One region of the Pantoea sp. E2023-21 genome, then DNA from elsewhere that is predicted to be linked to it. Evidence: predicted binding sites of a transcription regulator. Region 1 holds the regulator's gene; each other region holds the start of a gene.

Region 1 (7,327 bases):
ATGTTGCGTCAAGGCAGCACGCAGCTGCGGACTGGCGACTTCAGACTCAAGCGAAGTCAGTGCTTGCTCCGCTTGCAGCCGCTGCTGCGCGGCCTGCGCTTCGGCTTGCTGCAAGGGTTGCGCCGCCTGTTCACGCTGGGTCTGCGCCTGTTGATGCTGCTCCAGTTGGTTGCGCTGCTGCTGTTGCTGCGCAATCAACTGTTTTAGCGTCTGTTCGCGTTCATCCAGTCGGGCGATCTCCGCCTGCCAGCGGGTCAGTTCAGCGCCCCAATGGGCCACTGCAGCTTCTCGGGAGCGGAATTCCTGCTGCTGCGCCAGCTGCTGTTGTAAATGTTCACTTACCTGCTGTTGCTTGCTGAGCGCGGTTTGGCTGGTTTGCAGCGCCTGTTGCTGCTGCACATGCAGCCGCTGTTGCTCATCCAACTGCTGTGACAGGGTGGTGATGCGTTGATCGAGCGGGATAACCTGCTCGGTCAGCAGCGTTTCTAGCTGCTGCTGTTGCTGTAACGCCTGCTCGCGTGCCTGCTGCGCTGCCTGATAGTGGCTTTCGTGCTGTTGCAGCGCGCTTTTGGCCTGCTGCTGTTGCGCCTGTCGCTGCTGTGATTGCTGTTCCAGCGTGCGACGATCGCTTTGCAACTGTTCGCGCTGTTGTAGCTTCTCACGCAGTTTTTCTGCCGGTTCGGCCCGCGCCAGCCGCTGACGATCGCCATCGGCCTGCTGCCAGGCCTGTTGCGCGGCAAGCAGCGTCTGTTCCGCCTGCTGCTGTTCCTGCATTAGCTGCTGTTGCTGCATCAGCCATTGTTGCTGTTGTTGCGCCAGCGTTAGCTGTTCGCTGAGGGCTTTCTCCTGCACACTCAGATCCGCCAACTGCTGCGTCAGTTCTGAGCGGCGCGCTTCATCGAGCAGCGACATGCCGCCGGCGCGGGCGCGCAGCGTCTCCAGTTCGCCACGCGCGGTGCGCCAGCGCTCGTAAATCTGCACCGAGATTTGTCCGTAAATTTCGGTGCCGGTTAGCTCTTCCAGCAGCTCGGCGCGTTCGCCGGGTTTGGCATTCAGAAAGGCGGCAAACTGGCCCTGCGACAGCATCATCGAGCGGGTAAAGCGGGCGAAGTCGAGTCCCGACAGGGTTTCAATTGCTTTCAGTTTGTCGCCGACTTTATCGGCGATGATTTGATTATCGGCTACGCGTGCCAGCTCGACGCGCGGCACCTGTAGCTTGCCGTCGGCCAGGCCGCGCGCGCGGTTCTGGCTCCAAAAGGCGCGCCAGGCTTCCCCTTTGATCTCAAACTCCACTTCGGCCAGACACTCGGCGGTGTCTCGCGTGATCAGCTCATTCTGCGTTTGCGACAGCGTGCCGAGGCGCGGCGTCTGGTGATAGAGCGCCAGACAAATGGCATCAAGCAAGGTGGTTTTGCCCGCGCCGGTGGCGCCGGTAATGGCAAATAATCCGTTGCTGGCAAAAGGCTCACGGCGGAAATCGATAAACCATTCGCCGCGCAGTGCATTGAGGTTTTTAAAGCGTAGCGTCAAAATTTTCATGCAGATGGATTCTCCAGCGCCGCGAGGGTGGTGCGGAACAGCTGCGTGAGTTGCTCGGCCTGCTCTGCATCCAGCTGATCTTCCTGCGCCAGGCGGCGGGCAAAGACCTCTTCCACTTTTAATTCGCTCAGAGTTTCGTTCTCCAGCCGTTCCAGGCTGCGCTGCCGCTGCTCCCGGCTGCGGCGCACCAGCAGTACTTCAACCGGCAGTTTTTCGGTCAGTGCTTCAATACGGCGTTGCAGATCGCTGAGATATTCCTGCGTGGTGATCTCAATATCCAGCCACGTGGGCTGTTCGCTGGCGCTTTCGCGGAACTGCGCCAGCTGATGTTCGATCTCCGCCATTGAGCCTTTCAGCATCTGCATCGGCTGGAAGTGCGGAATGGTCAGCGGCGTGACCGTCTCCAGCGTGGTGCTGAACGTCAGCAAGAAGACGCTTTTCTCACGGCCGAGTTCATCAAAACTGAGCGGAATCGGCGAGCCGCTATAGCGAATATGCTCGCTGTTGGCGATGCGCTGCGCGCGATGGATGTGACCGAGCGCGATGTAATCCGCGGGTGGAAACGCCTGCGCCGGAAACGCATCCAGCGTGCCGATATAGATGTCGCGCACCGAATCGCTTTTTGTCACGCCGACAGTGGTGAGATGGCCGGTGGCGATGATCGGCAGCGTGCTGTCCAGCGCCTCGCGCTGCGCCAGCGCGGCAGCATAGCAGTGCTGATAATGCTGCTCGATCGCTTCCAGCAGCGAAATCTGCTTCTCGCGCCCCGATTGTCCGGCCTGACTGCGCAGGATATCGCGTGGACGCAGATAAGGAATGGCGCACAGCAGCGCACCCGGCGCGCCATCGCGCTGCGTGAGCGTTAACACCTGCTGTTCGCCTTGTGGTGTGGCGCTGGTGATCACCTGGGTATTCAGGCAGGCCAGCAGCTCGCGCGATTCATTCAGCGTCGCCACCGAATCGTGATTGCCCGCCAGCACCACCAGTTGACAGCCGCTCGGCTGCAGCGCCACCACAAAACGGTTAAACATTTCGCGCGCGTAGCTCGGTGGCGAGCCGGTATCAAACAGATCGCCCGCGACGATGAGCGCATCCACCTGATGCTGCACAATCTGATCCAGCAACCAGTCAAGAAACGCCTGGTGTTCCCGGGCGCGACTTTTGCTGTAAAAGAACTGGCCGAGATGCCAGTCAGCGGTGTGAATGATGCGCATGTTTGCTCCGTGCTGAGTTTAGCGAAGGCGAATTATAACCACTTAAGATCACAAAGAAAAAAAGCAAATTTTTATTGTGACATTTCCGTTTTTTATCTATCTATCTTAAGGCAGTGTTTTTCATAAAAGTGTCACAAAACTGACGCATAATGACGCCGCAAATCCCAGTGACACGGTGTCACACTAGCAGGAGTTACAATGGCTAAGCGCATTTTGGTTGTGGAAGACGAAGCTCCCATCCGTGAAATGTTATGTTTCGTGCTGGAACAGAATGATTACCAGCCTATTGAGGCGGAAGATTATGACAGCGCGATTGGTAAGCTGATCGAACCCTGGCCTGATTTAATTCTGCTGGACTGGATGTTGCCCGGCGGCAGCGGTATCCAGTTTATTAAGCATTTGAAGCGTGAAGCCATGACGCGCGACATTCCGGTGATGATGCTGACGGCGCGCGGTGAAGAAGAAGATCGCGTGCGCGGTCTGGAAGTGGGGGCGGATGACTATATTACCAAGCCGTTTTCGCCAAAAGAGCTGATGGCGCGTATCAAAGCGGTGATGCGCCGTATTTCGCCGATGGCGGTGGAAGAGGTGATTGAGATGCAGGGGCTGAGCCTCGATCCGTCATCGCACCGCGTGATGTCGGAAACCACGCCGCTGGAGATGGGACCGACCGAATACAAACTGCTGCACTTCTTTATGACGCATCCGGAACGCGTTTACAGCCGCGAACAGCTGCTGAACCACGTGTGGGGCACCAATGTGTATGTCGAAGATCGCACCGTCGATGTGCATATTCGCCGTTTACGTAAAGCGCTGGAACTGACCGGCCACGATCGCATGGTTCAAACCGTTCGCGGAACAGGGTATCGTTTCTCAGCCCGCTACTAAACGTAAACGGAGTTTTTACCGTGCTGGAACGACTCTCCTGGAAGAGACTTTTGACCGAGCTGGCGCTGGTCTGTTTACCTGCGCTGGTGTTGGGTCTGTTGTTCGGCTATCTGCCGTGGCTGCTGCTGATTGCGGTGAGCGGCGTGATGTTGTGGCATTTCAGAAATCTGATGCGTTTGTCGCACTGGCTGTGGGTCGATCGTTCAATGACGCCGCCCACCGGACGCGGCAGTTGGGAACCGCTGTTCTATGGTCTGTATCAGATGCAGCTGCGCAACCGGCGGCGTCGGCGTGAGCTGGGTAATCTGATCAAACGTTTCCGCAGCGGTGCAGAATCGCTGCCAGATGCCGTGGTACTGACCACTGAAGAGGGCACCATTTTCTGGTGCAATGGTTTGGCGCAACAGCATCTTGGCTTGCGTTGGCCGGAGGATAACGGCCAGAACATCCTCAATTTGCTGCGTTATCCTGAATTTTCCCGTTATATCCGCCAGCGCAAGTTCGACATGCCGCTGACGCAGATCCTCAATAATCAGCATCATATGGAATTCCGCGTGATGCCATACAGCGAAGGGCAGTGGCTGATGGTGGCGCGTGATGTCACCCAAATGCACCAGCTGGAAGGCGCGCGACGTAACTTCTTTGCTAACGTCAGCCATGAACTGCGTACGCCGCTAACGGTGCTGCAGGGTTATCTGGAAATGATGGACGACTCGGTAATGAACGAGCGCACGCGCAGCAAGGCATTGCATACCATGCAAGAGCAGACGCGACGCATGGACAGCCTGGTAAAACAGCTGCTGACCTTATCGCGGATTGAAGCGGCTCCGGCCATCGATCTGAAAGAGACAGTGGATGTGCCTGGCATGCTGCTGCTGTTGCAGCGTGAAGCGGAAACGCTGAGTCAGGGACGTCATACCATCCATTTCCACACCGATCCGCACCTTAAAGTGTTCGGCAATGACGAGCAGCTGCGTAGCGCCATTTCCAATCTGGTCTACAACGCGGTGAATCATACGCCGGAAGGCACGCGCATCGACATCAGCTGGTTGCGTACCAAGCAAGGTGCGCAGTTTAAGGTGTGCGATGACGGGCCGGGCATCAGCGAGCAGCATCTGCCACGCCTCACCGAGCGTTTCTACCGTGTGGATAAAGCGCGTTCGCGCGCTACTGGCGGCAGCGGTTTGGGGCTGGCGATTGTGAAACATGCGCTGGGCCATCATAACGCGCGGCTGGAAATCACCAGCGTGCCGCATCAGGAAACCTGTTTCAGCTTTCTTCTGCCGCAGCGGTTGATTGTGGCTAACGTGGCTCAAGAGCGCGTTAACACCGAGTGAGTCAATTTATTGCCTATGCATTCAGGTGCGCATAAATGCGCACCCTACGAAAACCCAGCTCCGTAAACGTAGGGTCGCCCTTCATGGCGTAATGCCTCAGTTAAGCGCCGAGCGACTTTCGTTCGCCATCGGCTGGGGCAGTTTCAGCTATGCCGTGCGGCGACCGAGCAGAGGACGCCTGGCCGCGCCCTCTGCACTCCCGGGCCCTGCGCCAGCCCAGCCCGCCGCTACGCGGTACCTTCACTCGCTCACGATTCCTGACGGACCGGCGGCGATTCGCTCCTGCTCAGCGCCGCCTCTCGCCGCATCCCTGCGGCTCGCCCTGGAATCCTTCACTCGTTCAGCGGGCAGGGATGTCGCCTCAACACCCACACTGCAGCACCAATGCCTATCTCTTAATCACTATCGCTGTAACGCTTGTAGGGTCGCCATTCATGGCGACCTTTTCGTGCCTCACTGATTGCCATGACGCAATTTATTGCGCGTTAAATCGCGCCGCGACAGAATAGAGCCCTTATTGAATTGCGGAACCGCTCATGAAATCGCTGTTGCTCTCCTGCATGCTGCTTTGCTCTGCTTTAGCACATGGCCAACAAACCATGCTGACCGGCAATCTGAGCAGCGTCGGATCGGACACGCTTGGCTACCTGATGACCTTGTGGGGCGAGGATTTTAGCCGTCAGTCGCCGGGTGTGAACGTTCAGGTGCAGGCGGCGGGATCTTCTACCGCACCGACCGCGCTGGCGGCGGGTGCTGCTCAACTGGGCGCGATGAGCCGCCCGATGCAAATCGATGAACGTCAACTCTTTACCGCGCGCTACGGCTACCCGCCGCTGGCCGTGCCGGTGGCGATGGATGCGCTGGTGGTAGTGGTCAATCAGGATAACCCGTTGCCGCGCATTGCGCCGCAACAGCTCGACGCGCTGTTCTCCATTACCCGCCTGTGCGGCGGGCGGCAAGTGCCGCAACGTTGGGGCGATCTCGGCCTGAGCGAAAGCCAATGGGCAACGCGCAGCATTCAACGTTATGGCCGCAACTCAGCTTCGGGAACGTGGGGCTTTTTCAAGCAGCAGGCGCTGTGCAAAGGGGATTTTCGCGCTGACGTTGCCGAATTTCCCGGTTCTGCGGCGGTGGTACAAGCCGTTGCCGCCACGCCTAACAGCATTGGTTACGCCAGTTTTGGCTTTCATCTCAGCGGGGTGAAAATGCTGCCGGTCGTCACGGCAAACGGCGACAGCGTGATGCCGGATGCCGAATCCATTCGCAGCGGCCGCTATCCGTGGTCGCGTCCGCTCTACATCTATGTCAATAAAGCGCCGGGTAAACCGCTGCCGCCGCTGGTCAATGCGTTTCTGCATCAGGTCTTGTCGCCGCAGGGTCAACGTCGGGTGAGTGAAGCCGGTTATCTGCCATTGTCGGATAGCCAGATGTCACAAGCACGCGCGGCAATTGAGGGAAATTGAAGAACGTGCATCTGAACATGAAATAGTTTCATGTGACCTGAATTTTCTTCCGTTGCTGAATGTGTAACAGCGTGGCATTCTTCTTGGACATATAGCCGTCCAGATGGCTGATATAACTCAGCGAAATTATACCCTGACGCAACTATGCGCTCAGCCAGGAGAGAAGATGCCACGTCATAATCCGTTCCGTGCCGATACCGTCGGCAGTTTTCTGCGTCCCGCAGCCATCAAGCAGGCGCGTGTGCAGTTTGCCAATGGCGAAATCAGTGCCGATCAATTGCGCCAGGTTGAAGATCGCGAAATCCGTCACGTTGTGGAGCAACAGCGTGCCAACGGCCTGCAGATCGTTACCGATGGTGAATTCCGTCGCGCCTGGTGGCACTTCGATTTCTTCGGCGATCTGCACGGCGTAGAGCTGTTCGAAGCGGAGCAGGGCATTCAGTTCAACGGCGTGCAGACCAAAGCGCACGGCGTGAAAGTCACCGGTAAAGTGGCCTTTAATCCTCAACACCCGATGCTGGATCACTTCCGCTTCCTGCAAAGCGTGGCGGGCGATGCGGTTGCCAAAATGACCATTCCAAGCCCAAGCGTGTTGCACTTCCGCGGTGGCCGTAAGGTGATCGATGCTACGGTTTATCCCGACCTCAAAGAGTACTTCGCCGATCTGGCGCAGACCTACAAAGATGCCATCAAAGCATTTTACGACGCGGGCTGCCGTTATCTGCAGCTGGATGACACCGTGTGGGCATACCTGTGCTCAACCGACCAGCAACATCAGATCCGCGAACGTGGCGAAGATCCACAGGAACTGGCGCGCATCTATGCTGAAGTGCTAAACAGCGCGCTGGAAGGCAAGCCGGAAGATCTGACCGTTGGTCTGCATGTG
Region 2 (7,327 bases), 1.4 Mb from region 1:
ACTGTTCTCGGCGCAGGGCAGTTATCTGCAGGACTGGATGCTGGAGGAAACCGACTACAACTGGCGGGTGGATGCAGAGAAGGGCGGCGCATCGCGCGCGGTAGCGGATATTGGTTCGCACTGGTGCGATACCATTCAGTTCGTCACCGGACGCAAAATTGTGGAGGTGATGGCCGACCTGTCGATTGTCTGGCCGACGCGCAAGGCCAGCCTTGCTGGTGCTGCCACCTTCGGCGCGCAGGAAGACGAAACGCAATATGAATCGCGCACGGTGACCACCGAAGACATGGGCTTTGTGCTGTTCCGTTTTGACGACGGCAGCAAAGGCAGTTTCAGCGTGTCGCAGGTGTCCGCCGGGCGTAAAAATCGCCTCAGTCTGGAAGTCAACGGTAGCCTCGGTGCGCTAGCGTGGGATCAGGAAACGCCGCAGCAACTGTGGCTAGGGCATCGGCACAAGGCAAATCAGCTATTGTCGGACGATCCCTCGCTAATGAATCCGGATGTAGCAGGCCGTGCGCGTTTTCCCGGTGGGCACATTGAAGGCTGGCCGGATGCGTTCCGCGCGATGATGCAGCAGTTTTATCAGGCGGTAGAGCAGGGCAAACCGCCCGTTCCGCAGGCGGCTGGGTTTGCCACTTTCCACGATGGCGCGCAGGTGATGGCGATTGTTGATGCCATTGTACAAAGCCATCAGCAGCAGCGCTGGGTGCGCGTCAACGCCTGAGGCAAAGCCCGACCCGCTTCGTGCGGATCGGGCTAAGGTAATGTTCACGCAGATTCATGACAGCCTGCGTGTCATCTGATTTCGTATGCGTGGCTGCCTTATCCACGCAACGTCCGGCTTAATGTGGCGGTGAGAGGGGATTGATTCGCTGCGCTCACCCTGCGGGCAGCGTTGCAGGCTCCGCTGTCCAACTGGCTGCGCCAGTTGTCGAACCCCGTCGGGGTTTCTCACCCCCTCTCTCTGCAGAATATGCAAAAAAAAAGTCTGAACTTGCGTTCAGACTCTTCTTTAGAATGTGGCGGTGAGAGGGGGATTGATTCGCTGCGCTCACCCTGCGGGCAGCGTCGCAGGCTCCGCTGTCCAACTGGCTGCGCCAGTTGTCGAACCCCGTCGGGGCTTCTCACCCCCTCTCTCTGCAGAATATGCAAAAAAAAAGTCTGAACTTGCGTTCAGACTCTTCTTTAGAATGTGGCGGTGAGAGGGGGATTCGAACCCCCGATACGTTGCCGTATACACACTTTCCAGGCGTGCTCCTTCAGCCACTCGGACACCTCACCACATTTTTTTGTTAACCGCGCTGGGTCAACGGGGCGCTACTATAGGGAGATCGCTGAAAAGGGTCAAGTGCTATTTTCTCCTTTTGTTCTATCCGCTTAAGCTCTGAGCGTAATGCCGCAAGCCTGCTCAATATGCCTGTTCTGTCATCAAATCATTCCCATTCCGTCACAAAACTGTCACCGCACTGTCGCAGACTTGTCCACGGAAATATTTGGTTATATCTATGGCTAAGGATGCTTATAAATGAAACAGATACCTCTCTTTACGGTTACGCTGCTGGCTTCTCTGATCGCGACTTCAGCCGTGGCAGAAGACGCAAATTATTCACGCGCAGCCACTGGCGACGTGACCGAACACGGCGGGGCGCGTCGCCTCAGCGGGGACCAAACTGAAGCGCTTAAAGCTTCATTAATCAATAGCACCGCAAAAAACGTGATTCTGCTGATTGGTGACGGCATGGGCGATTCGGAAATCACCGCTGCGCGTAACCAGGCGCGCGGTGCCGGCGGTTTCTTCCCTGGCCTTGATGCGTTGCCGCTCACCGGCCAATACACCCACTATTCGCTCGACAAGAAAACCCATAAGCCGAATTACGTGACGGATTCCGCCGCGTCGGCCACCGCGTGGGCGACCGGCACCAAATCCTATAACGGCGCGATTGGTGTTGATGTGAACGGCAAAGATCAGGTGACGATTCTTGAGCTGGCGAAAGCCGCCGGGAAAGCCACCGGTAACGTTTCGACCGCTGAGCTGCAGGATGCCACGCCAGCCGCGTTAATGGCGCACGTGACCTCGCGTAAATGCTATGGCCCGGAGAAAACCAGTGAGCTGTGCCCGGGCAACGCGCTGGAGCAGGGTGGAAAAGGATCGATTACTGAACAGATGCTGAAAACCCGCGCGGACGTCACGTTGGGCGGCGGCGCGAAATCCTTTGGCGAAACCGCCAAAGCCGGCGAGTATCAGGGCAAAACCCTGCGTGAACAGGCGCAGGCGCTGGGCTATCAGTGGATTGATAATCTGGATGGCTTGAACGCCATTCAACAGGCCGATCAGCGCAAACCGGTATTGGGTCTGTTCGCCGATGGCAATATGCCGGTACGCTGGCAGGGACCAAAAGCCAGCTATCACGGCAACATCGATAAACCGGTGGTGACCTGTGAAGTGAACAAAGATCGTCCGGCTTCCGTGCCGACGCTGGCGCAGATGACTAAAAAAGCCATCAATCTGCTGAGCACCAACGACAAAGGTTTCTTCCTGCAGGTGGAAGGCGCGTCGATTGATAAACAGGACCATGCGGCTAATCCGTGCGGTCAGATTGGTGAAACCGTCGATCTGGATGAAGCGGTGCAGGAAGCGCTGGCGTTTGCCCGCGAGCACGGCGATACGCTGGTGGTGGTGACCGCCGATCACGCACACAGCAGCCAGATTGTGGAAAACGGCACCAAAGCACCGGGCCTGACGCAAGCGGTGAATACCAAAGATGGCGCGGTGATGACCATCAGCTACGGCAATTCAGAAGAGGATTCGCAGGAGCATACCGGCACACAAGTCCGCATTGCGGCGTACGGTCCGCATGCGGCGAATGTGGTGGGTTTGACCGATCAGACCGATCTGTTCTTTACCCTGAAGGATGCGATGGGACTCAAATAAGCGCACATTCCGTAGCGGCGCGATTTATCGCGCAATAAATTGCGCCGCTACGATGCAAGCGTTATGCGCGTATTTGTTACAACCCGCGTTTCGCCATCAAGCGTGCTAAATCCACTAAACGATTCGAGAAGCCCCATTCGTTATCATACCAGGCAAGGATCTTCACCAGATTGCCGCCAATCACCAGCGTGGAAAGCCCATCAATAATCGATGAACGGGCATCGCCCTGATAATCGCTGGATACCAGCGGCTCGTCACTGTAACCAAGAATCCCTTTCAGTGGACCTTCTGCCGCGGCAGTTTTAAACGCGTCATTCACTTCTTCAGCCGTCACATCGCGTTTCAGCGTTACGGTCAGATCGACAATCGATACTACCGGCACCGGCACGCGCAGAGAATAACCGGTCAAACGACCATCCAGCTCCGGAATCACCCGACCCAGCGCCTTCGCGGCACCGCTTGAGTAAGGCACAATCGACAGCGCCGCCGCTCGCGCACCGCGCAGATCTTTTTCCGGCTGATCGTGCAGTACCTGGCTATTGGTATAAGCATGCGTGGTGTTCATTAAACCGTGCTCGATACCAAATGCCTGATGCAGTACCGCAGCAGCAGGTGCTAAGCCGTTGGTGGTGCAGCTGCCGTTACTCACCACTAAATGCTGCTGCGGATCGTAACGCTGATCGTTGACGCCCAACACTATCGTCAGATCATCGTTCTTGCCTGGCGCGGAGATAATCACGCGTTTAGCGCCGCCGCTGGTGATGTGTACGGCGGCTTTGTCGCGTTCGGTGAAGAAGCCGGTGGCCTCAATCACGATATCCACGCCAACGTCGCGCCAGCGGATATTGGCCGGATCGCGTTCGCTGAATACGCGCATCGCTTTGCCATCAATGCGTAATTCGCCTTCCCCGGCTTCCACTTCCGCCGGTAGCCTGCCAAGCAGGGAATCGTGTTTAAGGAGATGAGCCAGCGTTTTACTGTCGGTGAGGTCATTGATGGCAACGATTTCAATATCGTCGCTGCCGAGCGCTGCACGAAAAACGTTACGCCCGATACGGCCAAAGCCGTTGATGCCGATCTTAGTCATGATTGACTCCTTTTCCGAAGATGCTGGAGTCACTGTAGGCCGATGGCGCTGTGGCGTAAACGCCAAAAAAGGATCACTTTACGCCAACTTCTTGCAGTGGAAGCGTTGGCGATATTCGCCCGGCGTAAGATGCAGCTGGCGCTCAAAGCAGCGACGTAAATTGATGCTACTGCCAAAGCCGGTATGCTGCGCGATGCGATCCAGCGTGTCGTTGCTTTGCTCTAACTGCTCACGCGCCGCGGCGAGGCGCGCTTCGGCGACATAACGTGCGGGCGGCGCACCGGTTTCGCGGGTGAACACGCGGGTGAAATTGCGCGGGCTCATGGCGACGCGCGCTGCCAGCTTCTCCACCGACAGATCGCCGGCAAGATTGGCGCGGATCCAGCGTTGTAACTCGCTAATCGGGCCAACGCCGCTCGGCGCTTGCAGATGGAAACGGCTGAACTGCATCTGCCCACCGGGACGGCGCAGATACATCACCATGTCCTGCGCAATATCGCGCGCCACGCTGAAGCCGAAATCCTCTTCCACCAGCGCCAGCGTCAGATCAAAACCCGAGCTGACGCCGCCGGAAGTCCAGATCGGGCCATCCTGAATAAACAGCGGGCCACCTGCCACCTGAATCTGCGGAAAGCGCGTTTGCAGGGTATCGAGCAAGCGCCAGTGCGTGGTGGCGCGGCGGCCATCCAGCAGGCCGGCTTCGGCCAGCAACAGCGCGCCGCCACACACCGAAACTACGCGGCGCGCTTGGGGTGCCGCCAGCTTGATGAAATCGACCACCATATTGCCTTCATCGGCGCTGTCGCCACGGCCGGTAATCATAATGGTGTCCCAGGCGGTGCGCGGATCGAGGTCTGCCAGTTTGATATCGGCCAACAAGTTAAGGCCGGATTGGCCGTGGATCACCTGATGCGATTGGGTGGTGGCGAGGCTAACGCGATAGCGTTGCTGTTCCGTGCCAACCGGCAGATGCTGATTGGCACGCATCAGAATATCGGCGATACCCGCTGATTCAAACAGCATGCCGCCGTCGGGCACAATAATAAGAAAGGTTTTCATGGCGTAAAAAAGACACTTTAGCGAAATAAGCCAAAGTGTCGCATGCGTGAGCAGCATGTACAACCTGTAGGGTGCGCATTAATGCGCACCAGGTCGCCATAAATGGCGACCTTACGCTTAGGTAGCCGATTTATCCGCCACACCAATGCGCCACTGCTCGGGCGGCAAGGTGCCGTTCACCGCGAAATCACCAACGATGCGATCTTTGTAGATGCGCGGATTATGCGAAGAAAGGGTGCGCACGTTGCGCCAGAAGCGATCCAGCGCCAATGGCTTCAGCGTGGCCGATGCACCTAACGCATCAAACAGCGTTGAGCTGGCATTGAGCAGCAGATCGCTCACCACATTCAGCGACTGCGACACCTCCAGCTCGGCCATCGCCACCGCCTGATGTTCCTGTTCCTGATTGCCGCTCAGGTGCGCATCAAACGCGCGTTGCACCGCGCTGGCGGCGTGCAGCACTATGGCGCCGCTGCTGTAGGCTGCACCGCGCAGGCGTCCCACCACCTGTAAAATCTGCGCGTCCTGCGCGGCACGCGGCGCATTACCGTTGCTGTAAGTACGCGTACGTGCGGCGACCTGCTGTGCCACTTCACCGCTTTGCGCGCGGCCAATGCCGGCCAGCGTCGCCAGATGAATCAGCTGATAAAACGCGGGTGAATATCTGAAATGAATCTCTTCATTGATGTCATCGGCGGCGATCGCCACGTTGGCAAACATCGCCGTGCCGCTGGCGGTCAGGATTTGGCCAAAGCCGTTCCAGTCATCCAGCACCGTCACGCCCTCCGCGGTGCGCGAAACCGTTACTGAGACGCCTTTGCCATTTTCATCGGAGATGCCGATATCAATCCAGTCGGAATAGAGCGAACCGGTGGTATAAAACTTGCGGCCATTGAGCCGCCAGGATTCGCCGCTGCGCTCAATGCGCGTGGAGAATTCAGACTGGCGCGCATCACCGGTCTCACTCCATGCGGGGCCCACGATGTCACCGCGTCCAAGCCGCGTCAGCCACTGATCACGAAAATGGCTGCTGCCGCTGTTGAGTACGTTTTCCACAAAGCCGAGATGGCCGCGAATCGACTGCACCAGATTGGAATCCGCCTCACCGAGCTCAATCAGCAGCGCAAACAATTCAGGCAGCGTTGCCCCCAGGCCGCCATGGCTCTCCGGCACGCGCAGCGCGGTAAAACCGCTCTGTTTTAACCACGCAATTTGCTCCAGCGGCAGTTGACGCTGCAGCTCACGCGCAATCGCACCTGTACGTATTTTCTGGAACACAGGGCGGAAACGCTCCGCCAGCTGTTCATAACGGGATGAGGGGCCAGCGCCCCAGCCTGATTCGATGTGCGACATGACGCGTCTCTCCAGCATAGTAATTTGTTCATTACTATGTCATCGCCATTGGGCGCGATTTAATGCTTTTTCTGCGTAAGCTATTTCGTCAAATAACTAATCAGCGGTTATTTCACTATATGGAACAAATAATTCAGTTCTGCATATTGACTGCCACAATTGTTATTTGCCGCGCTTTATATCTGTGCTCTATTCAAACGCTACTCCGAAAATTACCCATTAATTTCCAGAAAATATAATTTCAAGCGGAATAGATTCACGCGAAATCTGTTATTGGCCTTTAGCCGGGGAAATGTAGCGAAATGAAATATCAGCCTCTTCAGCGGTTATTTATACCGATATTGGCGACAATAGGTTGTGCGTTGCCCTTAAGCGTCAGCGCGCAAACCGCGTCGCCCCGTTATAGCGACGGCACACTGGTTTATCTGCATGAACAGGAACCGCCGTGCTTGTGGGGCGGCTGGGTGCAGCAAGCCTATTTATCGCGTCAGGTTTTTGATTATCTGGTGAGTTATGACAACGGACAGATTCGTCCGTGGCTGGCTGCCAGCTGGCGTGAATCCGCCGATCGTAAAACCATTACTTTTCATTTACGTCACGACGTTAAATTTACCGATGGCGATATGTTTAATGCCGATGCGGTTATTGCTAATTATCCGGCGTGGCAAAAAGGCATAGGCTGGCACGGTTTTACTTATATGACGGGATTTACCAAGGTCGATGAATATACCGTGGCGCTGCATTTATCGGAGCCGAATCCTGAAATCTATAACGTGCTGGCAAATGGTCATTACGGATTTCAGTCACCCGATTCGCTGGCGCATAACAGCAGCGAGCAGAAGTGCTTACGCCCGGTCGGCACCGGACCGTGGAAAGTGGCGCGTTGGGTACGCGGC
Region 3 (7,327 bases), 750 kb from region 1:
GTTACGGAATACCGGCTCATTAGCCGCCGCCGCCTCACAGCTTCATCAGACGCAATCCGCGTTGTCCCACCAGTTCAGCGATCTGGAACAGCGGCTGGGCTTTCGTCTGTTTGTGCGTAAAAGCCAGCCGCTGCGTTTTACGCCGCAGGGAGAGATTTTATTGCAGCTGGCTGAGCAGGTTTTGCCACAGATTCAGCAGGCTTTGCAGGCGTGCCATGAGCCGCATCAGACCACCTTGCGTATCGCTATTGAGTGTCATAGCTGCATTCAATGGCTCACGCCCGCGCTGAATAATTTCCGCCAGAGCTGGCCGCAGGTGGTGATGGATTTCAAATCCGGCGTGACCTTTGATCCGCAGCCCGCGTTGCAGCAGGGCGAGTTGGATGTGGTGTTGACCTCCGATATATTGCCGCGCAGCGGGTTGTTCTATTCACCGATGTTCGATTTTGAAGTGCGTTTGGTGATGGCGCCGGATCATCCTTTGGCGCAGCTTGAACATATTGCCCCAGAAGATATGGCCGATGAGGTGCTGATGATCTATCCGGTGCAGCGTCAGCGTTTAGATGTGTGGCGCCATTTCCTGCAACCTGCGGGCGTGAGTCCGGCCTTGAAGAGCGTGGATAACACGTTGTTGCTGATTCAAATGGTGTCGGCGCGCATGGGCATCGCCGCGCTGCCGCATTGGGTGGTAGAGAATTTTGAGCAGCAGGGTTTGGTGGTGACGAAGACGTTGGGCGATGGCTTGTGGAGCCGCTTGTATGCCGCCGTACGCGAAGGCGAGCAACGTCAGCCGGTGATGGAAGCCTTTGTGCGGTTTGCCCGTCAGCATGCCTGTGAACATTTGCCTTTCGTGCGCGATGCCGCGCGTCCGGGCTCACTGCAAACCACCTCATCCTGATGATGTTGGGCGACGAAGGTCGCCCACGCTGTTATCCCTGCCCCGCCTGCTCTATAATGCGCCGCCTCAACCCGCGACCAAGAGAGTTTCACCATGATGAGTAACGATGTTCTGCGCAGCGTGCGCTATATGCTTGATTTGAGCGATAGCAAAGTGGTGGAGATTTTTGCCTTGGCGGGCAGTGAAGTGCCGCTGGAAGATGTGCAGGCGTGGATGAAGAAGGATGACGATGCCGCGTTTCGCAAGCTGCCGGATGTGTTGATGGGTTATTTCCTTAACGGTCTGATTTTTTACCGTCGCGGTAAGAGTGAAGATGCGCCCGCGCCTTCGATTGAGCGTCGCATGAATAACAATATTTTCATGAAGAAATTGCGTATCGCCTTTGCGCTGAAGACCACCGACATTCCGGATGTGTTGCTGAAAGCGAACTTTAAGATTTCGCAGGCTGAGGTGGGTGCGATTTTCCGCAACCCGGAACACAAGAACTTCCGCGAGTGCGGCGACCAGATTCTGCGTAATTTCCTGAAAGGTTTGACGATGATCCATCGTCCGGGGCCGGTTAAGAAGACTTAATCGCTTCTTTATTCGCGCCAGGTCAGGGATAGCGCGGCAGATCGCAAAGGGAAACCACTTCCTTGTGGATCAGCCTCGCCATCCATGGCTCGGATGCTTTGCTCCTCTGCCGCGCTATCCCTTCCCTATTGGCTTTATGCGATGCTTTTCTTACCTAGCACCCAGCGTTTATGCACATAAAGTGATGCGAAGATTACGGCGGCACCGGCGATAAAACTCGGCCAGTGCGGTTTTTCCTGCCAGATCGCCAGGTTCACCAGTAAGCCCGCCGGCACATGCATATTGTTCATAATCCCCAAGGTGCCGGCATCCACCTGCGTAGCGCCGTAGTTCCACATGAAGTAGCCCAAACCTGAAGCTGCCACGCCCAGCCACACCAAAATGCCCCACTGCAGCGATGTCGTTGGCAGTTTATTGGGATTGCCCCACAGGCTCCAGGCAATCACCGCGATGATCACCGCGCCCAGATAGAACCACGAAAACGCGGTGTGCTGTGGCATGGGACGGGTTTCCTGCAGGCGTTTGTAACCCACCATGCCGATGGCGAAGCAGATATTGGCCGCCTGCACCAGCAACAAGCCGAACCAGAAATGGTCGCTGACTTTGTCATAACGAATAATCGCCGCACCGATGACCGCCAGCAATGCACTGAAGGCATAGCCAATGCGCAGTGGACGTCGGCTCAGCAAATCGTAGATCAGCGTGACATACAGCGGCGTCATCACGGTAAACAGCAGGAACTCGGTCACGCTCAGGTACAGATAGGCTTCAAAGCTCAGCAAATACATGATGCCAAGCTGCAGCATGCCCACCAGCATATACAGCAAAAGGGTTGAAGCACGATAACCGCGCCAGCGCAGAAACGGTAAGAAGACGATGGCGGCGAGCGCCAGACGCATTAATACGGAGAACCAGGAATCCACCTGACCTGCAAGGTATTCCCCGATTAAACTGAAGGAAAAGGCCCACAGAATGGTGGTAACGATCAGTAACGGCACGGTAACGATCTCAAAATAAACAGTGCGGCTAGTGTAAACAAACTGTCGCAATCGGGCTGAACTATCTGATTTACAACTGTACGAAATTACGCCAAATAATTCTCATCGCCTCCCTTTCAGCTCGGCTAAAAATGCGCGAAATCCAACATTCCCTGGTTTTTATCGCACTTCATTGTCATAAAACTGTAACAGTTGTGTCACATGTCACAGTAACAGAACGTGACCATCACTATCCTTTGCGCGAAATGGAAACATCGCTTTTCCGTTTAAACATTCGCCGTATTTGCCCCAACCTGCTGGGAATTTATAACAATATCGCGCCCTGGAGGGCCAACTCATGTTGAGTATCTTCAAACCTGCACCGCATCGGCCCCAGGTGGCAGATGATCGTGTTGATCCACTGTATCGTCGCCTGCGCTGGCAAATTTTCCTGGGAATATTTTTCGGCTATGCCGCCTACTATTTAGTGCGTAAGAACTTTGCGCTGGCGATGCCTTATCTGGTTGAACAAGGTTTCTCGCGCGGCGATCTCGGGTTTGCGCTGTCGGGAATTTCCATCGCTTACGGCTTCTCAAAATTCATTATGGGTTCGGTATCAGACCGCTCGAATCCGCGCGTGTTTTTACCTGCCGGGTTGATCCTGGCTGCGGCGGTGATGTTGTTTATGGGCTTCGTGCCATGGGCGACATCGAGCATCATGGTGATGTTCGTGCTGCTGTTCCTGTGCGGCTGGTTCCAGGGCATGGGCTGGCCGCCGTGTGGGCGTACCATGGTGCATTGGTGGTCGCAGAAAGAGCGCGGCGGCATTGTATCAGTGTGGAACTGCGCGCATAACGTCGGCGGCGGCATTCCACCGCTGCTGTTCCTGCTCGGTATGGCGTGGTTTAACGACTGGAAAGCCGCACTGTATATGCCAGCGTTTGGTGCCATTCTCATCGCGATTATCGCTTTCGCTCTGATGCGCGATACGCCACAGTCCTGCGGTTTACCGCCGATTGAAGCGTGGAAGAATGATTACCCGCCGGATTACAACGAAGATCACGAGCAGGAGCTGACGGCGAAACAGATTTTCATGCAGTACATTCTGCCCAACAAACTGCTGTGGTACATCGCACTGGCGAACGTGTTTGTTTACCTGCTGCGTTACGGCATTCTCGATTGGTCGCCGACCTACCTGAAAGAGGTGAAGCATTTCACGCTGGATAAATCATCGTGGGCCTACTTCCTCTACGAATATGCCGGTATTCCCGGCACGCTGTTGTGCGGTTGGATGTCGGACAAAGTATTTAGAGGAAATCGTGGCGCGACCGGCGTGTTCTTTATGACGCTGGTGACCATCGCCACCGTGGTCTATTGGCTGAATCCGCCGGGCAATCCAGGCATCGACATGCTGTGCATGATTGTGATCGGCTTCCTGATTTACGGTCCGGTGATGTTGATTGGCTTACACGCGCTGGAGCTGGCACCGAAAAAAGCGGCGGGAACGGCGGCGGGCTTTACCGGGCTATTTGGCTATCTTGGTGGGTCGGTGGCGGCCAGTGCGATTGTTGGTTACACCGTCGATTACTTCGGCTGGGACGGCGGGTTCATCGTGATGATTGGCGGCTCAGTGCTGGCGGTGATCCTGCTGCTGCTCACCATGGTGAGCGAACATAAGCACAAGAAACAGTTGGTATAACCAGAGCGGGCCGGTCATCGCCGGCCCGTTTTTTTAGGCGAGGAACAGTTTACGCAAAGTGTGCGGCACCGCATCATCCGCGTTGCTGCCAATCACTTCCAGCGTTGGCAAGGTGTCTTTCAGACGTTGCTGCCCATTACGCATGATGCAGCCTTTGCCTGACATGCTCAGCATCTCCACATCATTCATGCCGTCGCCGAAGGCGATGCACTCTTTCAGCGAGTGGCCGAGTTGTTTCGAGACGGCTTCCAGCGCGTGGCCTTTAGAAACGCCGCCCGCCATCACTTCCAGACAGGTCGGCAGCGAGAAGCTGACATTCACGCGATCGCCCCAACGCGCTTCAATCGCTTGTTCCATTGGAATCAAACGCTCTGGATCTTCGCAGGTAAAAAATACTTTGCTGATGCCGTCGGTCGGCAGCATGCCCGGCTGGTAAACCTGATAGTTAAAGACGGATTCGCGGAAATAGTCCTGCTCGTCCGGGCGATGGCGGCTCATGAACCATTCATCGTCGCGATAGACATGCGTCAGGATGTGCTCGTCATGATATTGCAGGCCGTACAGATCGCTGGCGATGTCGGCATCCAGGTTGTGGCTGAACACCAATTCGCCTTCGGCGTTGTGCACGCGCGCACCGTTCGAAGTGATCATGTAAGCCGGAATGGCGAGTTTATCGCGCATCTGCCCGACGTCGATGTAGTGACGGCCGGTGGCAAAAACAAAGTGAATGTCACGCGCCACCAGCTCCTGCAGCGTAGAACGAGCGAACGATGTAAGACGGTGGTCCGGAGAGAGCAGCGTGCCATCCAGGTCGGATGCGACGATGTGATACATGTAAACCTCGGGTGTTGATATCGGAAAGTAAAATGAATTAAGCGTGATGCTCGAAGAAATCGATCACCGCGTTCAGCGCTTCGGCGCGCATCGCGTCTGTTTCGAACAAGATCTCATGACGCGCTCCTTTGATTACATAAGGCGCATTACCGGCGCAGGGATGTCCTGCTTCGGCCATCGCCGTACAAAATAGATTTTGTGAGCGGTTATCCACCACATCATCTTCACTGGCCTGCAGCAGCAAGGTCGGCGTAGTAATTTTTGCCACCTGGTTGAAGATGTCTCGACCGGCCTGTACGCCTTCGCGCACCCAGTGATACGTCGGTCCACCGACGCGAATCGCCGGATCGTCGGCGTAAAAACGCAGGTTGCGGCGATAGCGTTCGCGGCTATGCGTCAGGCGATTAATGCCAAACGGATTAGCGCGCCAACGCCCGGTGCCCAGCGCGTAGCCTTCGCGCAGCGCGGGCAGTTTTTCTGTCCAGTCGAGAATGCGGTGCGCCATCCAGTCGGGCAGCGGCAGCACAATGCCAAACATTGGCGCGGAAAACACCGCGGCATGAAACGCCTGCGGCTGACGCGCCAGAAACAGCGCTAAAATCGCGCCGCCCATCGAATGGGCCAGCACGTAGCGCTGCTGGTAATGTGGGCTGACGATCGCTTTCAGATACAGCGTTTCCAGATCGTCAACGTAGTCGCCAAATTCCACCACATGGCCGCGATGCGAATCTTCCAGCAGACGTTCAGATCGCCCCTGACCACGATGGTCGAGAATCACCACATCGTAGCCGCACATGAACAGGTCGTAGGCCAGTTCGGGATACTTGATATAGCTCTCAATGCGGCCAGGCACGACCAGAATGACACGACGATGTTGCGGTGAGGTGAAACGGACGTAGCGAATCTTCAGGTTACCCACGCCGGTGAATTCACACTCTTCACGGCGACGCCAGAAGTCGAGCAGCGGACCGGTAGCAAAGGCCGAAAAGCCTCGCTCACGTCCGAGCCACCCCTGTTTATGATGCTGCATTCGTCCCCCTGAAAAAAACGTGATTTGCGCGTCTGCACTGCGTAGCGTGCGGCGATTTTCTGTCGTATTGTGTCACACTTCGCTAACTTCAGGGAATGTCACACATGACCATTGAATGGTGGTTAACCTACCTGCTGACCACAACCATCCTCAGCCTTTCACCCGGTTCCGGCGCAATTAACACCATGAGCACCGGCATCAGCCACGGCTATCGCGGGGCGGCAGCATCGATTACTGGCTTGCAGCTTGGCCTGGCCATTCATATCGTGCTGGTCGGCGCCGGTTTAGGTGCGTTGTTTTCCCAATCACTTCTGGCCTTTGAAGTCCTGAAGTGGGCGGGTGCGGCCTATCTGGTGTGGCTAGGCATTCAGCAGTGGCGTTCCGCTGGCGGCATCGATCTCGACGCCGTTACTAAAGCGATGCCGCGTCGTCGCCTGTTCAAGCGCGCAGTGCTGGTGAATCTCACCAACCCGAAAAGCATCGTGTTTCTTGCCGCACTGTTTCCGCAGTTTATTCAGCCGCACCAGCCGCAGTTAATGCAATATCTGGTACTGGGCGTCACCACCATCGTGGTCGACATCATCGTGATGATTGGTTACGCCACGCTGGCGACGCGCATCGCCGGTTGGATTAAAGGCCCGAAGCAGATGAAGCTGCTCAATCGCACCTTTGGTGGATTGTTTATGGCGGTAGGTGCGCTGCTGGCCAGCGCTCGTAAAATGGCGTGATTTTCGATCAGGTGCGCATGAATGGCGACCCTACGTAGGGTCGCCATTCATGGTGACCTGGTTTATCGCGAAATGATTAAATGAATACCAAACCCGGCAAATAACACGCCCGCCATGCCATCCACCCACTTCGCCATACGCTGATACTTATCACGCATCCACGGCATGGCGAATATCGCCGCCACCAGCGTAAACCACGCGAACGTCTCACCGATAATCAGCAGGAACAAACCCCAGCGCTCCATCGCGCCCACGTCGTTACCCACAAACAGCGAGAATACGCTACCGAAGTAGATGATCGCTTTCGGGTTCGACAAGTTCGTCAGAAAACCTTTCAGGAAGCTCATGCCTCTTTTCGGCAGTTCAACCACTGGCGCATCTGTCTGCGGCTGCTTATGACGTTGACGCGCTGAGCGCATTAGCTGCCAGCCCATCCACAGCAGATACAATCCACCGCCAACCATAATAATTTCATGCAGCCAGGCCATTTTTTCCAGGATCAGGTGCAGGCCCATCAACGCCACGCCGGCCCAAATCACAATGCCTAACGTGATGCCCAGAACACCCATCATCGCCTCTTTGCGGGAC
Region 4 (7,327 bases), 630 kb from region 1:
ATCGCGGCTAAACCAACCGCCGGCATCCAGCTGTGACAACTTATGCCACGACAGCGCGCCCGCCACGCCCCAGCCGTTGCTGGTGCGATCGAGCGTGTCATCGTGCAGCAGGAAAATCTGCTTATCTTCCGACAGCTTGGCGTCAAATTCGATCATGGTATGACCAAGCTGCGCACCGACATCAATCGCCGCGAGGGTATTTTCCGGGGCCAGTTTGCCGCCGCCGCGATGCGCGACAATGTGCGGATAAGGCCAGTTGTGTTGACTCATTCCAGACGCTTTCCATAAGTTGAATCGAAGAAGTGTAACGCATCTGACGGCAGATGCAGCCACAAGGTGCTGCCCGCCTGCGGACGTTCGCTATGCGGTAAACGTACCACCATGCGCGCGTTACCGATGCGCCCGTGCGCCAGATTATCCGCGCCGAGCATCTCCAGCGTCTCTACCACCAGCGGAATGCCGCCGGCGTCGCGGCTGCTGAGTGTAATGTGCTCGGGACGAATGCCCAGCGTCAGCGGACGATTGGCCCATTTCGCTTTGCTTTCGCCCAGCAGCAAGCCGTTGAGCGCATCCAGCGTAAAGTGCGTACCATCGCTGCTGATTTGTCCCGTTAGCAGGTTCATGGCGGGTGCGCCGATAAATGAGGCGACAAACTGGCTGGCCGGACGCTCGTACACCTCTACCGGCGTGCCCACCTGCTCCACCACGCCTTTGTTCATCACCATCACGCGCTGCGCCAGCGTCATCGCTTCCACTTGGTCGTGGGTCACGTAAATGCTGGTGGTTTTCAGGCGGCGATGCAGCTGTTGCAGCTCAAGACGCATCTGCACGCGCAAGCGCGCATCGAGATTCGAGAGCGGCTCATCAAACAGAAATACCGCCGGTTCACGCACGATGGCGCGGCCCATGGCGACACGCTGACGCTGTCCGCCCGACAGCTCGCGCGGACGGCGATGCAGCAGATGATCCAGCTCCAGACTGCGCGCAGCGTCCATGACGCGCTGCTCGATCTGTACTTTGCCCATGCCGCGAATTTTCAGGCCATACGCCATATTTTCGCCCACCGTCATGTGTGGATAAAGCGCGTAGTTCTGGAACACCATGGCGATGCCGCGATCTTTCGGCTCCATGTTGGTGACACGTTTATCATCAATGTAAATATCACCGGACGATACGCGCTCAAGCCCCGCCACCATGCGCAGCAGCGTCGATTTACCGCAGCCGGAAGGGCCGACCATCACCATAAACTCGCCATCGTTGATGGTGATATTCAGTGGCTGAATGATCTGATTTTTGCCGTCATACGATTTGGTAACGGTCTGAAGGGTTACGCCTGCCATTTATTTATCACTCTCCACCAGGCCACGCACAAACGCACGTTGCATCACGAGTACCACCACCACCGGTGGAATCAGGGTTAATAACATTGCCGCCATCACTTCATTCCACTGCGTAGGCCCGCCGCTGCTGTTAATCATGCTTTTCACCCCGGCTACTGCGGTACTGAGGCTGGCATCGTTGATGATCAGCAGCGGCCACAAATATTGGTTCCAGCCGTAGATGAAGGTGATCACGAAGAGCGCGGCGAGGTTGGTTTTGGATAGCGGTAACACGATGTCCCAGAAGAAGCGCATTGGGCTGGCACCGTCGATACGCGCCGCTTCAATCAGCTCGTCCGGTAGCGACATAAAGAACTGACGAAACAGAAAAGTGGCGGTAGCTGATGCCATCAGCGGCAGCGTTAAGCCGCTGTAGCTGTCGAGCATATTCAGCGTCGAAATCACGTCCACGGTTGGGAAAATACGGACTTCAACCGGCAACATCAGGGTGATGAATATCAGCCAGAAAAACAGCGCGCGCAGCGGGAAGCGGAACCACACCAGCGCAAAGGCGGAGAGCATCGACACCGTGATTTTGCCGACGGTGATGCCGAGCGCCATTAGCAGGCTATTGAGCATCATCATGCCAAATGCCGGGCCGTTGCCATTCACACCGTGCGTCCAGATGCGCGAGATGTTTTCCCACAAATGCGTGCCCGGCAATAGCGTCATCGGCACCTGATACACCGCCTCGTTATCCAGCGTCGCCGCCACAAAAGCGATGTAGAGCGGGAACAGAATGGTCAGCACGCCCAGCACCAGCAAGGTATGGCTGAAGATATCCAGCCCGCGTCGATTCTCAATCATTGGTATTGCACCTTACGCTCGACAAAGCGGAATTGCAGAATGGTCAGGCCAATCACCAGCAGCATCAGCACCACCGATTGCGCGGCGGACGAAGAGAGATCCAGGCCGGTAAAACCTTCGCGATAGATTTTGTAGATAAGCGTAGTGGTGGCCTGCACCGGACCGCCGCCGGTGGCGGCATCGATCACCGGGAAGGTATCGAAGAAGGCATACACCAGATTCACCACCAGCAGGAAGAAGCTCACCGGCGTAATCAGCGGCAGCGACAAATTGAAGAAGCGACGCACCGGACCGGCGCCATCGATCGCCGCCGCTTCCACCAGCGATTTGGGAATCGACTGCAGCGCGGCGAAGAAAAACAGAAAGTTGTAGCTCATTTGCTGCCAGATCGACGCCAATACAATCAGGAACATCGCCTGACCGCTATTTTGCGCGTAGTTCCAGTTGTAGCCCATTTGGTTCAGCAGGTGGCTAAACAAACCGAGGCCCGGATTGAACAGGAACATCCACAGCACCGCAGCCACCACCGGCGCGACCGCGTACGGCAACAGCAGCAAGGTTTGGTAGAGGCTGCGCAGGCGAATCACGTAATCCACTAGCGCCGCCAGCAGCAGGGAAAAAGTCATGCCGCAAATCGTGACCAGCGCACTGAACTCAATGGTGGTCCAGAAGGACGCCAGATAATAGTCGTCGCTGAACAGGCGTTTGAAGTTCGCCAGCCCAACGAAGGTGCTGGAGATGCCAAAAGGATCAATGCTTTGCAGCGAATACCACAAGGCTTCACCGGCAGGCCACAGGAAGAAAATGGCCGTAATCACCAACTGCGGCAGCAGCAGCAAATAGGGCAGAAAACGGGAGCGAAATACGGGGCGCGATGAGGACATAGCAGGCTCAATCTGAGAGAAAAATCGGGGCGAACGCCAGGCGCCGGCCCCGAGATAACAGCATTACTTCACTTGCTGCTCAAAACGGCGCAGCAGCTCGTTACCGCGTTTCACAGCGTTATCCAGCGCAGCCTGCGGCGCCTGTTTGCCGGTCCACACGCCTTCCAGCTCCTCGTCCACAATAGTACGAATCTGCGGCATATTGCCCAGACGCATGCCTTTGGTGAACGGCAGCGGATCTTTGTTCAGCATCTGGCGCGTGGCGATGTCTGCGCCTGGGTTCTTGTCGTAGAAGCCCTGCTGCTTAGTCAGCTCATACGCTGCGGTGGTAATTGGCAGGTAACCGGTTTTCTGGTGCCATTCGGCAGCGATTTCCGGCTGAGCGAGGAACTTCATGAACTCCGCCGCGCCTTTGTAGGTGTTGGCATCTTTGCCTTTCATCACCCACAGGCTCGCGCCGCCAATGATGGCGTTCTGCGGTGCGTTCGGTACGGTTTCATCGTAGGGCATCATGCCAACGCCGAAGTTAAATTTGGCGTAGTGTTTGATGTCGGCCAGTGAACCGGAAGAGGCAGTGGTGATGCCGCAATCGCCGTTGTAGAACTTGGCGGTAGATTCATCTTTACGACCGAAGTAGGTGAAATCCCCCTTCTTATTCATCGCTTCCAACATTTCGATGTGGCGCACCTGCACCGGCTTATTGAATTCCAGCACCGCATCGGTACCGTCAAAGCCGTTGTTTTTGGTGGCGACCGGCAACGCATGCCAGGCGCTGAAGTTTTCAATCTGAATCCAGCCCTGCCAGCCACTGGCGTAACCGCAGGTCAGGCCCGCTTTACGCAGCGCTTCGGCATCTTTCGCCAGCGCCTGCCAGGTTTTTGGTGGCTGATCCGGGTTCAGACCGGCTTTTTTGAAAGCATCTTTGTTGTAGTACAGTACCGGCGTTGAGCTGTTGAACGGCTGAGAGATCAGCTGGCCTTTACTGTCGCTGTAGTAACCCGCAACGGCGGGCACGAACTGTTGCGGATCCATCGGCACGCCAGCGTCTTTGAACACTTGATTGACTGGTACAATCGCTTTTGACGCCATCATCGTCGCCGTACCGACTTCATACACCTGCAGCAGCGCAGGCGCTTTACCGGCGCGCACCGCCGCGATACCCGCCGCTAAGCTCTGCTCGTAGTTGCCTTTGTATGTCGGAACGATCTTGTAATCGGGGTGAGCCTGGTTAAAACGTTGTGCCAGAGAATCAACTTCTTTGCCTAACTCGCCTTCCATTGAGTGCCAGAAAGGGATCTCAGTTGCAGCCAGCGCATTACCGCTGAGCGCCAGACCGAGTACGACACTCATCAGGCGGGGACGAAGCGTAAAAGCGGACATAAAGTTTTCCTGTGCTGTTAGCGACGCGCGAATTCGCGCATTTTGTAGTTCGCGACGTAACATGACACGGGAAAATGACGGATTAATAACAGGTTGATTACGGGGATGTGACAGCGGGATGGGATAGGTTTATATATTCGTCCGTGCTGGCTGTCCCCCATCCCGGCCTTCCCCCGCTAGCGGGGGAAGGAAACGCTGCCACTTGCTGCTTCAGCACTCACATATGGCAGCATCTTCCTCCCCCATTTATGGGGGAGGACCGAGGAGGGGGACAGCGAGCCCCTATCCAGGGGGACAGCGAGCACCAATTACGCGCCTAAATACGCGCTTCTCACCGCTTCATTTGATAGCAGCGCTTCGCCGCTGTCTTCCAGCACCACGTGGCCGTTCTCCAGCACATAACCGCGATCTGCCAGCTTTAGCGCCTGGTTGGCGTTCTGCTCGACGAGGAAAATGGTCATGCCCTCTTTGCGCAGTTGCTCAATGGTATCGAAGATCTGCTGGATGATAATTGGCGCCAATCCCAGCGACGGTTCATCCAGCAGCAGCAAACGCGGCTGGCTCATCAGCGCACGGCCAATCGCCAGCATCTGCTGCTCACCGCCGGACATGGTGCCCGCACGCTGTGCTTTACGCTCTGCCAGGCGTGAAAACAGCTGATAGACGCGATCGATACGCTCCAGATACTGCTGTCGCGTAGCGAAGAAGCCGCCCATCGCCAGATTCTCTTCCACCGTCATACGCGAAAACACCCGCCGACCTTCCGGCACGATGGCAATCGCTTCGCGCATGATTTTCGCCGTTTGCCAGTCGGTGATCGCTTTACCATCAAAAGTGATACTGCCGCTGGTGGCGCGCGGTTCGCCGCACAAGGTGCCGAGCAGCGTGGTTTTACCCGCGCCGTTGGCACCAATCAGGGTAACGATTTCGCCCTGATTGATGTGCAGATTAATGTTGTGCAGCGCCTGAATCGGACCGTAATGGGCGCTGACACCCTGCAAGGTTAAAATCGGGTTTGCCATGTTACGCCTCACCTAAATAAGCACGGATCACATCCGGATTGTTACGCACCTGTTCCGGCGTGCCGTTGGCCAGCGGCGTTCCCTGATTGACCACGTAAATGCGGTCAGAAATGCCCATCACCAGCTTCATATCGTGTTCAATCAGCAGCACGGAAACCTTGTGCTCACCGCGCAGTTCGGCGATCAGCTCATCCAGTTCGTGGGTTTCGCGCGGGTTAAGCCCGGCGGCCGGTTCATCCAGCATCAGGATTTCCGGGCGCGTCACCATGCAGCGCGCGATCTCCAGACGACGCTGCTGACCGTACGCAAGATTGCCCGCCTGACGGTTAGCCAAATCCAGCAAACCGATACGATCCAGCCAGGTGGCGGCGCGATCCAGCGCTTCACTCTCGCCACGACGAAACGCCGGGGTTTTGAACAGGCCGGAGAATACGCCGCTTTTCAGGTGCTGATGCTGCGCCACCAGCAGATTTTCAATCACCGTCATTTCGCGGAACAGACGCACGTGCTGGAAGGTACGCACAATGCCCATGCGCGCAATCTTCTGGCCCGGCAAACCTTGCAGCTGCTGATCGCGCAGTTTGATGGTGCCCCCGGAAGGTTTATAGAAACCGGTCAGGCAGTTGAATACCGTGGTTTTACCGGCACCGTTTGGGCCGATCAGCGAAACAATTTCCTGCGGATGCAGCTCCAGCGCCACGTTGTTGACGGCTAACAGGCCGCCGAAGCGCATCATCAGGCCTTCAACGGCTAATAAAGGCTGACTCATGCCTGCTCTCCTTGTTTACTGCTCTTCAACTTCAGATGCGGACGCTTCATTGGCAGCAGACCTTGCGGACGCCAGATCATCATCAGCACCATCAAACCGCCGAGCACCAGCATGCTGTACTCGTTCAAATCACGCATCAGCTCGCGCGAGACCACCAGCAGAATCGCTGCAAGGATCACCGCCAGCTGCGAACCCATGCCGCCCAGCACCACAATCGCCAGCACAAAGGCCGATTCAACGAAGGTGAAGGATTCCGGGCTGACGAAGCCCTGACGCGCCGCGAACAGCGTCCCCGCAAAGCCCGCGAATACGGCACTGATGGTGAAGGCGGTCAGTTTGATGCGTGTGGGGCTCAGGCCGAGTGAGCGGCAGGCGATCTCATCTTCACGCAGCGCTTCCCACGCACGGCCCAGCGGCATACGCAGCAAGCGGTTGATAACAAACAGCGTCAGCACCACCAGCAGCAATGCCACCAGATAGAGGAAAATCACGCGGTCGCTGGGATCGTATTTCAGACCGAAGAAATCATGGAACGTGCTCCAGCCCCCTTCACTGACGCGACGACCAAACTCCAGACCAAACAGACTTGGCTTGGGAATCTGCGCGATACCGTTCGGACCGCCGGTGATGGCGGTGTTATTCAGCAGCAGAATACGCACGATTTCGCCGAAGCCGAGCGTCACAATTGCCAGATAGTCGCCGCGCAGGCGCAGCACCGGGAAGCCGAGCAGCAAACCAAAAGCCCCCGCGACTAAACCAGCCAGCGGCAGGCTTTCCCAGAAACCAAAGCCGTAATAGTGATTAAGCAGCGCGAAGGTGTAAGCGCCGATAGCGTAGAAACCGCCATAGCCGAGCACCAGCAACCCCGACAAACCCACCACCACATTCAGCCCGAGGCCGAGCATCACGTAGATCAGCGTCAGCGTGGCGATATCCACGCTGCCGCGCGACACCAGAAACGGCCAGATTACGGCGGCGGCAATCACTAGCGCCATCAATAACTTCTGCTTTGGCGTCGAACCATCAAAACCCGGCAGGACAAAACCTTTGCCGCTGCGTTTGAAATTGCCCTGCACCAGCGGACGT

Evidence for each region. Region 1 encodes PhoB, which activates phosphate uptake and scavenging genes when phosphate is short. Its sites were predicted from a motif close to CTGTCATAAAACTGNCNNAT; they were not measured.
Region 2: phoA (alkaline phosphatase) is a predicted target of PhoB. The motif match lies at 1,445-1,464, and genes of this name have one in related genera.
Region 3: glpT (glycerol-3-phosphate transporter) is a predicted target of PhoB. The motif match lies at 2,642-2,661, and genes of this name have one in related genera.
Region 4: ugpB (sn-glycerol-3-phosphate ABC transporter substrate-binding protein UgpB) is a predicted target of PhoB. The motif match lies at 4,523-4,542, and genes of this name have one in related genera.

Annotation. Positions count from the first base shown of each region.
Region 1 is NZ_CP195344.1:102,960-110,286, forward strand. It holds gene ACRQ84_RS00500 (SbcC/MukB-like Walker B domain-containing protein) at 1-1,539, opposite strand, end outside; gene sbcD (exonuclease subunit SbcD) at 1,536-2,753, opposite strand; gene phoB (phosphate response regulator transcription factor PhoB) at 2,952-3,641, shown strand; gene phoR (phosphate regulon sensor histidine kinase PhoR) at 3,662-4,978, shown strand; gene ACRQ84_RS00520 (PstS family phosphate ABC transporter substrate-binding protein) at 5,515-6,441, shown strand; gene ACRQ84_RS00525 (cobalamin-independent methionine synthase II family protein) at 6,608-7,327, shown strand, end outside.
Region 2 is NZ_CP195344.1:1,540,699-1,548,025, reverse strand. It holds gene ACRQ84_RS07375 (Gfo/Idh/MocA family protein) at 1-724, shown strand, start outside; RNA gene ACRQ84_RS07370 (RtT sRNA) at 849-975, opposite strand; RNA gene ACRQ84_RS07365 (RtT sRNA) at 1,021-1,148, opposite strand; tRNA gene ACRQ84_RS07360 (tRNA-Ser) at 1,194-1,281, opposite strand; gene phoA (alkaline phosphatase) at 1,526-2,932, shown strand; gene gap (type I glyceraldehyde-3-phosphate dehydrogenase) at 3,009-4,019, opposite strand; gene ACRQ84_RS07345 (GlxA family transcriptional regulator) at 4,098-5,078, opposite strand; gene ACRQ84_RS07340 (acyl-CoA dehydrogenase family protein) at 5,196-6,431, opposite strand; gene ACRQ84_RS07335 (ABC transporter substrate-binding protein) at 6,734-7,327, shown strand, end outside.
Region 3 is NZ_CP195344.1:3,452,870-3,460,196, reverse strand. It holds gene metR (HTH-type transcriptional regulator MetR) at 1-898, shown strand, start outside; gene ACRQ84_RS16240 (YehS family protein) at 992-1,471, shown strand; gene ACRQ84_RS16235 (carboxylate/amino acid/amine transporter) at 1,606-2,469, opposite strand; gene glpT (glycerol-3-phosphate transporter) at 2,807-4,147, shown strand; gene yigL (sugar/pyridoxal phosphate phosphatase YigL) at 4,181-4,981, opposite strand; gene pldB (lysophospholipase L2) at 5,019-6,011, opposite strand; gene rhtB (homoserine/homoserine lactone efflux protein) at 6,116-6,739, shown strand; gene rhtC (threonine export protein RhtC) at 6,802-7,327, opposite strand, start outside.
Region 4 is NZ_CP195344.1:3,574,513-3,581,839, reverse strand. It holds gene ugpQ (glycerophosphodiester phosphodiesterase) at 1-270, opposite strand, end outside; gene ACRQ84_RS16765 (sn-glycerol-3-phosphate import ATP-binding protein UgpC) at 267-1,340, opposite strand; gene ugpE (sn-glycerol-3-phosphate ABC transporter permease UgpE) at 1,341-2,186, opposite strand; gene ugpA (sn-glycerol-3-phosphate ABC transporter permease UgpA) at 2,183-3,070, opposite strand; gene ugpB (sn-glycerol-3-phosphate ABC transporter substrate-binding protein UgpB) at 3,134-4,450, opposite strand; gene livF (high-affinity branched-chain amino acid ABC transporter ATP-binding protein LivF) at 4,759-5,472, opposite strand; gene livG (high-affinity branched-chain amino acid ABC transporter ATP-binding protein LivG) at 5,474-6,241, opposite strand; gene ACRQ84_RS16735 (high-affinity branched-chain amino acid ABC transporter permease LivM) at 6,238-7,327, opposite strand, start outside.